DNA from 4 places in the Clostridium sp. JS66 genome. Region 3 is predicted to be linked to each of the others. Evidence: riboswitches for the same ligand, from Rfam matches in the RefSeq annotation. Region 3 holds a riboswitch; each other region holds the start of a gene.

Region 1 (3,348 bases), 2.8 Mb from region 3:
AATTAATTTAATATTTTACAATTATTATACGTAATATAATAAGTTTTAAATTAATTGCATTAAGTTTTTATATATGATATATTTTGAGTATATGTAAAATAATTTGTAATAAGTAGGTGTAATAGTAATGGGAGACTGGCTTTTAAAGAAAGATGACTATGTACCTAAAGCTGACAAAGATAGTTTTATAGATAAAACTATAGTGGGACTTCTAAGTATTTTATCATTAATAAAGAGAAGCAACAAAGTTAGTAATAATTTTATGTACAAGCTTAATCCATCTATAAAATTGATTTTTACAATTATAAACATAATATTTTTGTCAATGTCTAAGAATCTTATGTACATATTAGTTGTGGATGTATATATGCTATTTACTTTGAGTTTATTAGACATAGAAGACATAAAAAAAATTTTAGCAGTAAGCATAGTGGTACCAATTTTTACATTTATTATGATTATACCTTCTATAATGATGGGAAATGTAAGAAATAGTATACTTCTTATCTTAAAAGTAATAGGTACTATATTAGCTATAAATATCTTATCTTATACTACTAAGTGGCATGACATAACAAAAGCACTTAAAAACTTCTTCATACCAGATATATTCATATTAGTGTTCGATATAACCATAAAATATATTTATATTCTTGGAGAATTTTCTCTAGAAATGATTTATGCTCTAAAGTTAAGATCTATAGGTGTAAATAGTGGTAAATACTCTTCTTTATCTAAAGTAATGGGAAATCTTTTCTTAAAATCAAAGGAATTAGGTGATGAAATGTATTCCGCCATGGAATGTAGAGGATTCACAGGAGAGTATGTGTCTTATTCAAGCTTTAGTTTTTCTTTTAAGGATTTTGCTTATGTTATAATAAATATAGTAATTATATTAATGTATTTTTATTTTGCTAGGATGTGATAAGGATGATTGAATTTAAAGATGTTTATTTTAAATACAAAAATGCAGATGTACTAAAAAATATAAATGTAAGTATTAAAGAAGGGGAAGCTGTAGCTTTAATAGGGCCTAATGGCAGTGGTAAATCCACATTTTTGAAAATTGTAAATGGAATAGAATTCGCAAAAAAAGGAAAATACTGTTTTAAGGGTGAAGAAATAAATAGCAAAAAGTTAGAAGATAATAAATTTTGCAAATTATTTCACAAAAGTGTAGGTTTTGTATTTCAAAATTCAGATGCACAACTTTTTTGTTCTAATGTGTATGATGAAATAGCATTTGGACCAAGGCAGATGGGTTTAAAGGAAGAAGAAGTGAATATGAGAGTTGAAGATTGCCTAAAGCTCTTAGATGTAGCGGATCTTAGAGAAAGAGAACCATATAATTTAAGTGGTGGGGAGAAAAAGAGGGTAGCTATAGCTAGTGTTTTAGCTTTAAATCCAGAGGTTTTAGTTTTAGATGAACCTATGAATGGTATAGATCCTAAAGGAAAAAGATTTTTGAAAGATCTTATGATAAAATTAAATTCCAGTGGTAAAACTATAATTTGTTCTACCCATGATTTTGAATATGTACAAGATGTATTTAAAAGGGCTTTAGTTTTCTCAGAAGAACATACTATTGTAAGAGATGATGATTATAATTCTGTGATCAATGATAACGATTTTTTAGTTCATTATAATATAAAGTAGAATTATTGACAGAGTAACTTAATTGTAATAAACTAAATTTATAAAAGAGAATATTGTAACTTCAGGTGCCTTTTAACAAGGTGAAAAGGGAATGCGGTTGAATTCCGCAGCAGCCCCCGCTACTGTAATTGAGGACAAACCTTTACTGGCCACTCTATATTAATATTGGAGGAAGGCAAAGGGGAGAATGATTCATAAGCCAGGAGACCTGCCTGATTAAAACATATGCTTTCGGAGGGAAAGGACTTTTAATATAGTACTTCCGGCATTTGCCGGTTTTTTATTTTGTAAAGAAAATTGTCTTAAAAGTCAAACAATATGCAATATGTTAAAAATATGGGGATATTGCATGGAGCACTTTTGGACAATTTTTTCGTTTATACAAATTTTGAGAGGGGAATGATTGGTATGGCTAAAATTATGATTCAAGGCACAGGATCATCAGTAGGAAAGAGTATACTAGTAACGGCACTTTGTAGAATTTTTACGCAGGATGGATATTCTGTATGTCCTTTTAAGTCGCAAAATATGTCTTTAAATTCATATATAACTCTAGATGGTAAGGAAATGGGGCGTGCACAAGTGCTTCAAGCCTATGCTGCAGGACTTCAACCAGAAGCATATATGAATCCTATACTTTTAAAGCCTACTTCTGATAAAAAATGTCAGATTATAGTTAATGGAAAAGTATATGGTAATAGTACTGCTATGGAATATCATAATATGAAATTACAATTTAGGGATATGCTTAAAGAGCAATTTGAAGAAATGGAAAAAAAGTTTGATATCATAGTTATGGAAGGAGCAGGTAGTCCTGCAGAAATAAATTTAAGAGATAGAGACATAGTAAATATGGGTATGGCAGAAATTGTAGATGCACCTGTTTTGTTAGCTGGGGATATAGATAAAGGAGGAGTATTTGCATCTTTAGCAGGAACCATGGTTCTATTTAATGAGGAAGAAAAGAAGAGAGTTAAGGGTACAATAATAAATAAATTTAGAGGCGATGTGGAAATATTAAAACCAGGACTTACTATGCTAGAAGATATAATAAAAATACCATGTCTAGGTGTAATTCCTTATTTTCATTTGGCATTAGAAGATGAAGATGGTGCAGTAGAGTTTAACAAGAGAGTGACAGCACCTATAGATATAGCTGTAATAAAGCTTCCACACATATCTAATTTTACAGACTTAGATTCCTTAAAGAGTGAAGAGGATGTATCAGTAAGATTTATAGAAACTGTTGAAGAATTTGGAAATCCAGATTTAGTTATAATTCCAGGAAGCAAGAATACTATTGAGGACTTACTTAAGCTTAGAAAATCCGGTATAGAAGCACACATAAAGGAATACAGCAAAGATGGTTTAGTTATAGGAATCTGTGGCGGATATCAAATGCTTGGAAAAATAATAAAAGATCCTTATGGTGTAGAAACAGAAGTTCCAGAGGTAGAAGCTATGGGTCTTTTGGATATAGATACTGTATTTGAGGAAGAAAAGGTCACTACAAGGGTAAAAGCAGAAAGTATAAGAGAGTTTGATGTATATAAGAATGAAGCTTCAACAGAAAAAAGAAAAATAGATGTATATGGCTATGAAATACATATGGGAATATGTACTTATGGTGAAAAAGCAAAACCTTTATTTGAAATCACAGATAAGAATGGAGAAGAGGTTTGTCTTCAGGAT
Region 2 (3,348 bases), 640 kb from region 3:
TAAAAATGCCAATACTAGATGGATTACGTGCAGCAGAATTAATAAAAAACAGAGATGAAAATAAAATTATCATATTTGTAAGTGCTTGTGAAGATTTTTATCTTGTACAAAAAGCCATAAGGATAGGGGCAAATGATTATCTATTGAAATCTACTAGAACTGAACAATTAGTAGAAACAATAAGAAGACATATGTATCCTAATAGAGAATATTTTATGGATAAAGTTATAGGAATAAATTATTAAGGTTGATAAAATATTTTAAATTATAAAAAGATTGACATAATTCAAAAATAGATATACAATTATTATTGTAAAATTAAATAATAAAGTATTAGGTTTATTTATTAATTAAAAGGGAAAGTGGTGAAAATCCACTGCAGCCCCCGCTACTGTATACGGAGACAAGTTCTATGTCCACTGGAGAGATATCTCTCTGGGAAGGAAGAATAAGGAAGACCCGTGAGTCAGGAGACCTACCTATTGCTTTTGTCATAGTCTTTCGGAGGGAGAGAAAATGCATAAATAGTGTCATTTTAATACCGTTGTATTTTGAGTTTAACTTAAAATTAGCAGTATTAGATGCAGCAGAATATGTATTTTATAATTGTTTATTAGAGACTTCGAAAGGAGCCTCTTTTATTATATAGTGTTAATTTAAATATATTTAATCCCTTTATAAAACTTACTTTACACTTACTTTTTAGTAAGTGTACCTTTTTTTATAACATATAGAACTTGGATTTATGAAAGTTCGTATGACATATTGACTAATATAGTAAAAATTTCTTGGATTTTGTATAAAATATTGACAAAAATATATTTAATAGATATTATATAAACATGTAATATGGTAATTTTTATATGAAGATTTAGTGTGATAAAGATTAAATTTTGATAGAATTTGTATATTTTTGAACAATATAATAGTTTAAATAGGTGTCGATTGTAATCAAGAAGTGTTACAAATCGGTGAAAAGGGAAGATGGGTGAAAATCCCACGCGGTCCCGCCGCTGTAAAAGAGGAGTCCCTCTGAGAATGCCACTGAATAATCGGGAAGGCAAGAGGTGATGATGATGCTTGAGCCAGAATACCTGCCTGTTTTAATACCTGTTACTCTACGAGAGATAGAGGAGGTTTAATACAGTGTGCCTATTTTTAGTATTAACTCATTGTCTTTTGAGAGACAATGAGTTTTTTTTATATATATGATTTATTTTTAATATTTTTGGAGGTAATTATGTCAGACGTATTAGTTATTGCAGGAACAATGGATGCTAAGCAAATAATAAACAAGCTTTATAAAATTGGTGAAAAGGTTACCGTAATGGTCACCACTAAGTTAGGCAGTGAGTTGATTGATCATGATGATAGTATTGATATTTATCAGGGAAAGATCAATAAGTTTAGCGTCATTGATATGATAGATAAAGTACAGCCAAAGTGTATAATTGACGCTTCTAATCCTTTTTCAGTAGACATATCTAGAAATGTAATAAGTGCTTGTAAACTGACTGAAATACCATATATTAGGTTTCTAAGAGAAAAGGTAGTATATGAGGATTATGACGTTGTAAAGGTAAAAAATTATAAAGAAGCATATGAACGCATCCTGGAATATGAAGGTAATATCGTACTAACGGTAGGAAGTAAAAAAATTGAAACCTTCACTAAGATTCCTGACTATCGAAACAGAGTATACCTTAGAGTGCTTCCAGATTGGATGGTGTTAAAAAAATGTGAAGAACTGGGATTCAATTCAAGAAATATAATAGCAATGAAAGGACCATTCAGTGAAAAGTTAAATGAGGAGATATTTAAGTATTGCAATGCTTCTGTTTTAGTGACAAAAGATAGTGGTAATACCGGGGGCGTTATAGAAAAAATAAGTGCAGCTAGAAAATTAGGAATTAAAATAATTATGATTGAGAGATCTGATGAAAATTATGAAAATAAAACGACTTCAATTGAAGAAATAATTGATTTCGTAAAGAAAATAAGTATCAAAGCCAAAAGTATTCCAAATATAATATAGAAACTTAAAAAATAGGAATTTTAAAAACCATTATTTTGACATGGATAAAAATTGAAAGAAGGTGCGATATGGAAACAATTATTATTTTATGCATTATGTTTTTGATAGCTTTGTTTTTCTTTAAAATTGGAAATAATGATGATCATAATCATGAAAATAAAAACCACAATCATAGAATTGGTCATAAACACGGTGAAGGATTTTCTATTGACTTTTATTCTTATAGTTCAAAAATAAGACATTGGAATCCTACCTTTAAAGTAGCACTTTCTGTTTTGATATTAATTCTTTGCATTGTACTTAACAATCCATATGTATCCATTATGGTGATTATTGCAATGACCTATGTGACAGTTGTAAAAGGGAAACTTCCATTACATGAATATTTGTCAATAATGACAATTCCCGTAGCATTTATTTTATTGGGTACTTTTACTATTGCCATTGATTTTTCAAGGCAGCCCTTAGGACAATATAATCTGTATCTTGGTTTTGCCTATGTATTCACTTCTAATTTAAAACTTAAGGAAGCTGTATTTTTGATATTAAAGGTTTTTGCAGCTATTAGTGCACTGCAGATGATGACATTATCAACTCCATCCTCTGAAATTATCTATGTACTTCGCAAAGCACATGTGCCAAAGCTTATTATAGAACTTATGAATATGATTTATAGATATATTTTTATTTTAATGGATGTATATAGTAAGATGAAAAACTCTGCAGAGTCTCGTGAGGGATACTGTGATTTTAAAACCTCCTGTTATACATTTGGAAGTATTGCAAGTAATATGCTGGTTACTTCACTGAAAAAGGCAAATTCATATTATGATGCTATGGAGGCCAGATGCTATGATGGGGAACTAATATTTTATGAGGAAGATAAAAAGGTGGAAACAATACATATTGTTTCAGCAGCAGCATTCATAATTTTTTTAATTGTAATATGGAGTTTTACGAGATAAGGGGGAGCTATTATGGAAAAAACAATATTAAAGGTTGAAGATTTGCATTATGTTTATGGAAGTGGAAAAGTTGCATTGAAGAGTGTAAGTGTGGATATTCATGAAGGTGAAAAAATTGCTGTTATTGGCTCCAATGGATCTGGAAAATCTACATTTTTCTTGAATATTAATGGCGTATTTACACCAGAACGTGGAAAAGTCATTTATCGGAATACAGTGGTTAATAAGAAGAATTTAAAGGAGCTTAGAAAGAACATTGGAATTGTATTTCAGGATGCAGATAACCAAATTATTGCATCTACGGTTATGGCAGAAGTTGGATTTGGACCTATGAATTTAAAACTTCCA
Region 3 (3,348 bases):
ATATTAATTATGGTTATGTTTATGATAACTTCTTTAAAATAGTTATCGCTACGGGAATAGCAGGAATTATAGTGTCTACCATAAATACCTATTTTATACTAATTTTCACACCAGCCGTTGCAACTAAAGGATTTATGATCTTGTGGATTCCAAGGATGGTAGAAACATTAGTTTTGACTGTTGTAAGTTCCTATGCAATATCAATACTCATGTACTCTTATAATGCTCTTTCAGGTAGAGTGCCTAAAAAGATATAAGATATGTAATAAAGAGATAACTTGTCACTATACAACTTAATGTGTATATTGACTTGTTATTTCTTTTTATATTTACTATATTATAATAAGGATTAAATAAATTTCTAATAGATTTAATTAAGTTAATTAGAATGGTTCTCATGTTAATTTGAGTTAAAATGGTAGTAAGACGAGGAGGAATTTAATTGAAAAAAGCTTTTGTAGTTGATTTTGATGGAACTATAACAGTACAGGATGTAGGATTTTCTATAATAAAGCAGCTGGCAGATGAAGGGTGGAAAGAAATAGGAGACTTGTGGGTAAGCAAAAAAATAGGAACCGCTCAATGTGGTAAGATGCAGTGGGATTTAATTAAACATGATGAAGAATACATAAAAAATTTTGTTAGAGAATTTCCCATAAATAGAGGATTTAGAGAGTTTGTTGAGGAAGTAAAGAAAAATTCCTATGAAATGATAGTAGCTTCTGATGGATATGATATTTACATAAATGAAATATTGAAAACATATGGTTTTCAAGGTCTGAAAGTTGTATGTAACAGCGCAAAATATGATAATGGTTGGAAATTATCTTTTTTAAATTCATCTGGAGAATGTGGATTTTGTGGAAATTGTAAAAAAAGAATAGTAGATGATTTAAAAAACAGAGGATATAAGGTTTATTATATTGGAGATGGTCATTCGGATATATGTGCGTCTAAAGATGCAGATGTAGTTTTTGCTAAATCTTTTTTAAAACAACACTATGAAAATAAAGAATTACCTTATCATAACTTTGATAATTTTTTTGATGTTTTAGAATATATGAAAAAAAATTAAGCTAAATACATGTAGAATTACAATTGTTATTTGTGTTGAAGCAATTGTTTTAAAAAATAGTAATTTCAGAATATTATGTTGACATAATTTGAAAAATAATGTACAATTTTAATTGTAAAATTAAATAGTGAAGTGTTAGGTTTATAACGTTAATTAAAAGGGAAAGTGGTGAAAATCCATTACAGCCCCCGCTACTGTATACGGCGACAAATTCTATATCCACTGGATCCTATGGATTTATCTGGGAAGGAAGAAGGAGGAAGACCCGTGAGTCAGGAGACCTGCCTAGTACTGTTTACTGCAATCTTTCGGAGGGAAAGAAGATGCATAAAAACTGTTATTTTATCTAAATTAACATAACCTAATTAAAAACGTACAAGGAAATTAGTTATGTTTAGGATAAACAGTATGTGTGCTTTTAAATTTGATTATTAGGAACTTCCAGAAGAAGTTCCTTTTTATTTTTATTGGAATAGTTTTGGCAATTAGTAGAATTTTTAGTAGTACGAGCACCATTATCGTTTTATAGGCTACGATTATTTATGTAATAAAAGGGGTGTAGTTATGTCAAAAAAATATCAAATTTCTTTAGGAATTTTTATTGCAATATTATGTATTCCTAAAAATGTGTTTGCAATGCACATTATGGAAGGATTTCTTCCACCAAAATGGTGCATTACATGGGGAATTGTATGTATACCTTTTATTGTGGTTGGATTATTTTCTATAAAGGAAAAAATAAGGTTAAATCCTAAAACAAAAATGTTAATAGCTATGGCTGGGGCTTTTGCTTTTGTTCTTTCTGCTTTAAAAATACCATCAGTAACAGGAAGTTGTTCACATCCAACAGGAGTGGGACTTGGAGCTATACTTTTTGGACCTACGGTTATGAGCGTTTTAGGTGTTATAGTTCTTATTTTTCAAGCATTACTTCTTGCACATGGAGGATTAACAACTTTAGGTGCTAATACATTTTCTATGGCAGTTGTAGGACCTTTAGTGTCATATTTTACATATAAATTACTAAAAAAATTAAAAGTATCACAATCTATATCAGTATTTTCTGCAGCAATGCTGGGAGATTTAATGACATACGTTACTGCATCTTTTGAGTTAGCATTAGCATTTCCAGATGCTACAGGTGGAATTGCAACATCTGTAATAAAGTTTATGGGTATATTTGCTGTAACGCAAATTCCATTAGCAATAAGTGAAGGAATATTAACAGTTATAGTTTTTAATCTTTTAAGTAATTATAACAAGCAAGAACTTATAGAATTAAATGTTATACCAAAGGAGGCTTAATGGTATGCATGTACAAACTAAAAACAATAATTTATTGAAAAAAAATTTAATATTAGCTTTCCTTGTAGTAGCCATTACTGTAGTCCCTATGTTGTTCTTAAAGCATGCTGAATTTGGTGGTTCAGATGATCAGGCAGAAAAGGCAATTACACAAATTAAACCTAATTATAAACAATGGGCTTCACCAGTTTGGCAGCCACCAAGTAGTGAGATAGAGAGCCTTTTATTTGCACTTCAGGCTGCTGTCGGTTCAGGAGTTGTATGTTACTATTTTGGATATATGAAGGGAAAATCTAAAAAAGACGGAAGTGAAAAATAATGATTTCTATAGATAAATTGGCATATGTATCAGAACTTAGAAAAGTTAATCCTATGGAAAAATTTATGTTTTCTATTTTAACTATGATATTGTGTATATCTTTAAATAATATAGTATATTCAATATTAGTAGTATTATTTATGGCAGCTATAACTATTTTTAAAGGTAAGATACCAGCTAAATCTTATGGTGAATTGATTTTAATTCCTTTAGTGTTCCTGGTTATTGGAATTGTTACAATAGCAATAAATACTGTTGGAGATAGTAAAGAAATACTATTTAGCTTTCACATTTTTAATATTAAACTTGGATGTACAAAAACAAGCTTTCTTATGGCTTCAAAAATATTTTTTAAAGCACTTGCATCAGTTTCATGCTTGTATTTTTTAGCACTAACAACTCCTGTATTTGAGATTTTAACAGTGCTTAGAAAATTTAAGGCACCTAAGTTATTTGTAGAACTAATGGGTCTTGTGTATAGATTTATTTTTGTATTACTTGATACAGCTAACATGATTTTCATATCGCAGAATTCAAGACTTGGATACTCAAAAATAAGTACAGGTTATAATTCTTTAGGAAAATTAGTTACTTCGCTTTTTATAAGTTCATACAAACGTTCACAAGACATTTATACTGCTATGGAATC
Region 4 (3,348 bases), 1.9 Mb from region 3:
ATTTAAATTTATCTTGTTGCTATAAAATTTTATTTCTGGACCATATAATAAAGTTTCAACACTTGCAAAACCTGGTACAACTATATTCATAGCTTTAATAAAGTTTAAAATATTAATCATTGGTCTATATGGAATAGCAGAAGTTAAATCTCCAGCTACAGCATCTGGCAAGGTATGCCTTATATTTGTTTGATCTAATTCTTTCTGCCAGGTTCTCTTTCCATCTAATATGTCTCCATACCTTTGAACTAGTATTCTGCCATTACCTAACATATTAACTAACTCAGCTACCTTTTTTCCATACTCTATAGGTTGATTAAAAGGTTCTGAAAAATTATGGGAACTCAATATAGCCAAATTAGTATTATCAGATTTTCTTTCTTTATAAGAATGTCCATTGACTATTGCTAAGTTATTATCATAGTTCTCCTGGCTGACAAAGCCTCCAGGATTTTGACAAAAGGTTCTAACTTTATTTTTAAAAGGTGCTGGATATCCTATGAGCTTTGATTCATATAAAACATTGTTTACCTTTTCCATAACCTCGTTTCTAATTTCAACACGAACACCTATATCTACAGTACCAGCAGAATGATTTATTTCATGTTTTATACACATATCTTTAAGCCAGTCTGCTCCTTTTCTACCTGCTGCCACTATTATTTTATCAGCATACAAGTCTTCTTTTTTAGTCCTAGTTTGTGAATCAGCTATTTTTATACCTTTTGCTGTTCTATCTTCAATAATCAAATCTTCAACTACAGTATCAAACTTAATTTCTATTCCAGAATCTAAAAGATATTTTTGTATTTTTAAATATATTTCTTGTGCTTTTTCTGTTCCTAAATGTCTTATAGGACAATCTACTAATTTAAGTCCTGCTTCTATAGCTTTTATTCTAATTGCTTTAACCGCTTCAGTATTCTCTAGTCCCTCTACCTTTGTGTCTGCACCAAATTCAAGATAAATTTTATCTGTATATTCTATGAGCTCTTGAGCTTTGTCAGTTCCTATTAAACTTGGCAGATCTCCTCCAACCTCATAGCTTAATGATAATTTACCATCTGAAAATGCTCCTGCTCCTGAAAAACCAGTTGTTATATGACAGTAAGGTTTACATGAAACGCATTTTTTCGTTTTTTCTTTAGGACAATATCTCTTATCTATACTTCTTCCTTGTTCAACCATTAAAACTTTCTTATTAGATTTTTGTCTAACTAGTTCCAATGCAGTAAATATTCCTGATGGACCAGCTCCTACTATTATTACATCATACTTCACAATAATCATCTCCATTACAAAATCATTAATTATTTTTCCCTTAATAAAGAAAATATTATTACATTTTCGTCAACAATTTAGTTCGTACCATTGCGAACAATATATATTTTTTTCAAATGGATCATCTTTAATTTTACATCTTTCACACATTTACTTAAAGGAAAATTCAGCATAGAAAAGCATGAAAGTTGTAGTCTAAATAAGCATATGCACTTATAGCCTACAACTATTTAAGGTAGCTCGGTAGAGACATCCAGCCCGTATTGCTAGATTTATACAAGTGAACATTAAACAATATTCTCTTAAAAAAGTTCTTATTACAAAGAAATTTTACTCTATATTTTCGTAAAATGCAATAGTTTTTTATATAACTTCTTTTACTAAACACATTATTCTTATAATATAAATTATACAATTTAAATAGAGCGATAACATCAAAATAGTGTTATAATTAATTTAATAAAAGTTTTAGGTACTTATTAAGTTTAACAACTTATGAGTTTAAAAGGGAAATAGGTTAAAAGCCTATGCGGTCCCGCCACTGTAAGGATGAGTATATTAACATTATGCCACTCAGTAATGGGGAAGGCCTTAATATATGATGAATCTTAGCCAGGAGACCTGCCTAAAATTATAGATATTGATTCACCTTACGCGGATAAGGGGATATTAGCACATTTTTGCTTTTAACCATTATTCGTTTGGATAATGGCTTTTTTAATTGTTTTAAAATACGAAGCATCTTTTTATTTGTATATAAAAAAATCAAATTAAGGAGGAATATAAAAATGTATAAATTGAAAAAAACATCTTTTATTTTACTTATTGTTTTCCTATTTGCTTTTTCAGCAATTGGATGTAATCAAAACAGCTCAACTTCTTCAAATGAAGATAACAAACAAGTTGAATCAGTAAAAAATACTACTTATCCACTTAAAATAAAAGACTCACTTAATAGAGAGGTAACTATAGAAAAAGAACCTAAAAAGGTTATATCTATAGCACCCAATATTACAGAAACTATTTATGCTCTTAACAAAGAAAATACCTTAATAGGAAGAACTGATTTTTGTACATATCCTAAGGAAGCTAGTAAAATTCAATCTATTGGTGGACTTACAAATCCTAATATTGAAAAAATAACTAATTTAAAGCCTGATATAGTTATAGCTTCCAATCATTTCAGGGAACAGGATTTAAAAAAATTAGAAGAGCTTAACATAAAGGTCGTAGTGCTTTCTGGTCCTGAAAGCTTTCAAAGTACATATGACATTATAAGAAATGTGGGTAAAATCCTTAACGCTAATGATAACGCTAATTCTATAGTTTCTAATATGATAAAAAAAGTGGATTATGTAAAAGCAAAGGTTAAAGATAAAGGTACTCCAACTGCTTACTATGTAGTAAGCTTTGGTAAAAGTGGTGATTTCACTGCCGGTAAAGATACTTTTGTAGACACAATGATTACTACAGCTGGTGGAAAAAATACCGCTTCTGATGTAACTGGATGGAAATATAGCTTAGAAAAACTTATTGAAAAAAATCCGGATATAATTATATGTTCAAACAAGTTTAATTCAAAAAATCAAATTAAAGTACAAGAAGGATATAAGGATCTAGATGCTGTAAAAAAGAATAAACTTTTTGAAATTGATGAAGATATTATTAATAGGCAGGGTCCTAGATTAGCTGATGGTTTAGAAGCTTTAGCCAAGACAATCCATCCTGATGCTTTTAAATAGTATATTTACAGAAGGGATTTAGTTATGAATTTAGATGATAAGAAAAAAATGATAAGATTCATGTTTCCAGTAAGCATAATTCTGTTATTTTGTATAATGCTATTGTCCAGTACTTTTGGAACAGCAAATATATCTTTTACTGAAACCTTAAATGTAATTTTAAGCAAAATACCATTTTTAAATAATTTTATTTCAATATCTGAAATACCTAAAAATCATATACTAATAATATCAAAAATTAGACTACCTAGGATATTTCTTTCTGCTCTTATTGGTATGGGACTTTCCATAGTTGGTGCTTCTTTTCAAGCAATATTTAAAAATC

The links. Region 3 has a riboswitch for cobalamin ahead of Q6H37_RS21970 (energy-coupling factor ABC transporter permease). Riboswitches for the same ligand answer to the same signal wherever they lie in the genome.
Region 1: it holds a riboswitch for cobalamin, as region 3 does, so the genes downstream of both, Q6H37_RS06120 (cobyric acid synthase) here and Q6H37_RS21970 (energy-coupling factor ABC transporter permease) in region 3, are expected to answer to the same signal.
Region 2: it holds a riboswitch for cobalamin, as region 3 does, so the genes downstream of both, cobK (precorrin-6A reductase) here and Q6H37_RS21970 (energy-coupling factor ABC transporter permease) in region 3, are expected to answer to the same signal.
Region 4: it holds a riboswitch for cobalamin, as region 3 does, so the genes downstream of both, Q6H37_RS01765 (ABC transporter substrate-binding protein) here and Q6H37_RS21970 (energy-coupling factor ABC transporter permease) in region 3, are expected to answer to the same signal.

Annotation. Positions count from the first base shown of each region.
Region 1 is NZ_CP131467.1:1,281,979-1,285,326, forward strand. Features, by position in the region: gene Q6H37_RS06110 (energy-coupling factor transporter transmembrane component T) at 128-925, shown strand; gene Q6H37_RS06115 (ABC transporter ATP-binding protein) at 931-1,656, shown strand; cobalamin riboswitch at 1,703-1,887, shown strand; gene Q6H37_RS06120 (cobyric acid synthase) at 2,065-3,348, shown strand, end outside.
Region 2 is NZ_CP131467.1:4,135,499-4,138,846, reverse strand. Features, by position in the region: gene Q6H37_RS19345 (response regulator) at 1-245, shown strand, start outside; cobalamin riboswitch at 319-498, shown strand; cobalamin riboswitch at 920-1,117, shown strand; gene cobK (precorrin-6A reductase) at 1,241-2,035, shown strand; gene cbiQ (cobalt ECF transporter T component CbiQ) at 2,104-3,000, shown strand; gene Q6H37_RS19330 (energy-coupling factor ABC transporter ATP-binding protein) at 3,013-3,348, shown strand, end outside.
Region 3 is NZ_CP131467.1:4,772,061-4,775,408, reverse strand. Features, by position in the region: gene Q6H37_RS21980 (ECF transporter S component) at 1-257, shown strand, start outside; gene Q6H37_RS21975 (MtnX-like HAD-IB family phosphatase) at 443-1,075, shown strand; cobalamin riboswitch at 1,196-1,379, shown strand; gene Q6H37_RS21970 (energy-coupling factor ABC transporter permease) at 1,640-2,380, shown strand; gene Q6H37_RS21965 (energy-coupling factor ABC transporter substrate-binding protein) at 2,385-2,699, shown strand; gene cbiQ (cobalt ECF transporter T component CbiQ) at 2,699-3,348, shown strand, end outside.
Region 4 is NZ_CP131467.1:360,052-363,399, reverse strand. Features, by position in the region: gene Q6H37_RS01770 (NAD(P)/FAD-dependent oxidoreductase) at 1-1,281, opposite strand, end outside; purine riboswitch at 1,478-1,581, opposite strand; cobalamin riboswitch at 1,735-1,925, shown strand; gene Q6H37_RS01765 (ABC transporter substrate-binding protein) at 2,070-3,023, shown strand; gene Q6H37_RS01760 (FecCD family ABC transporter permease) at 3,048-3,348, shown strand, end outside.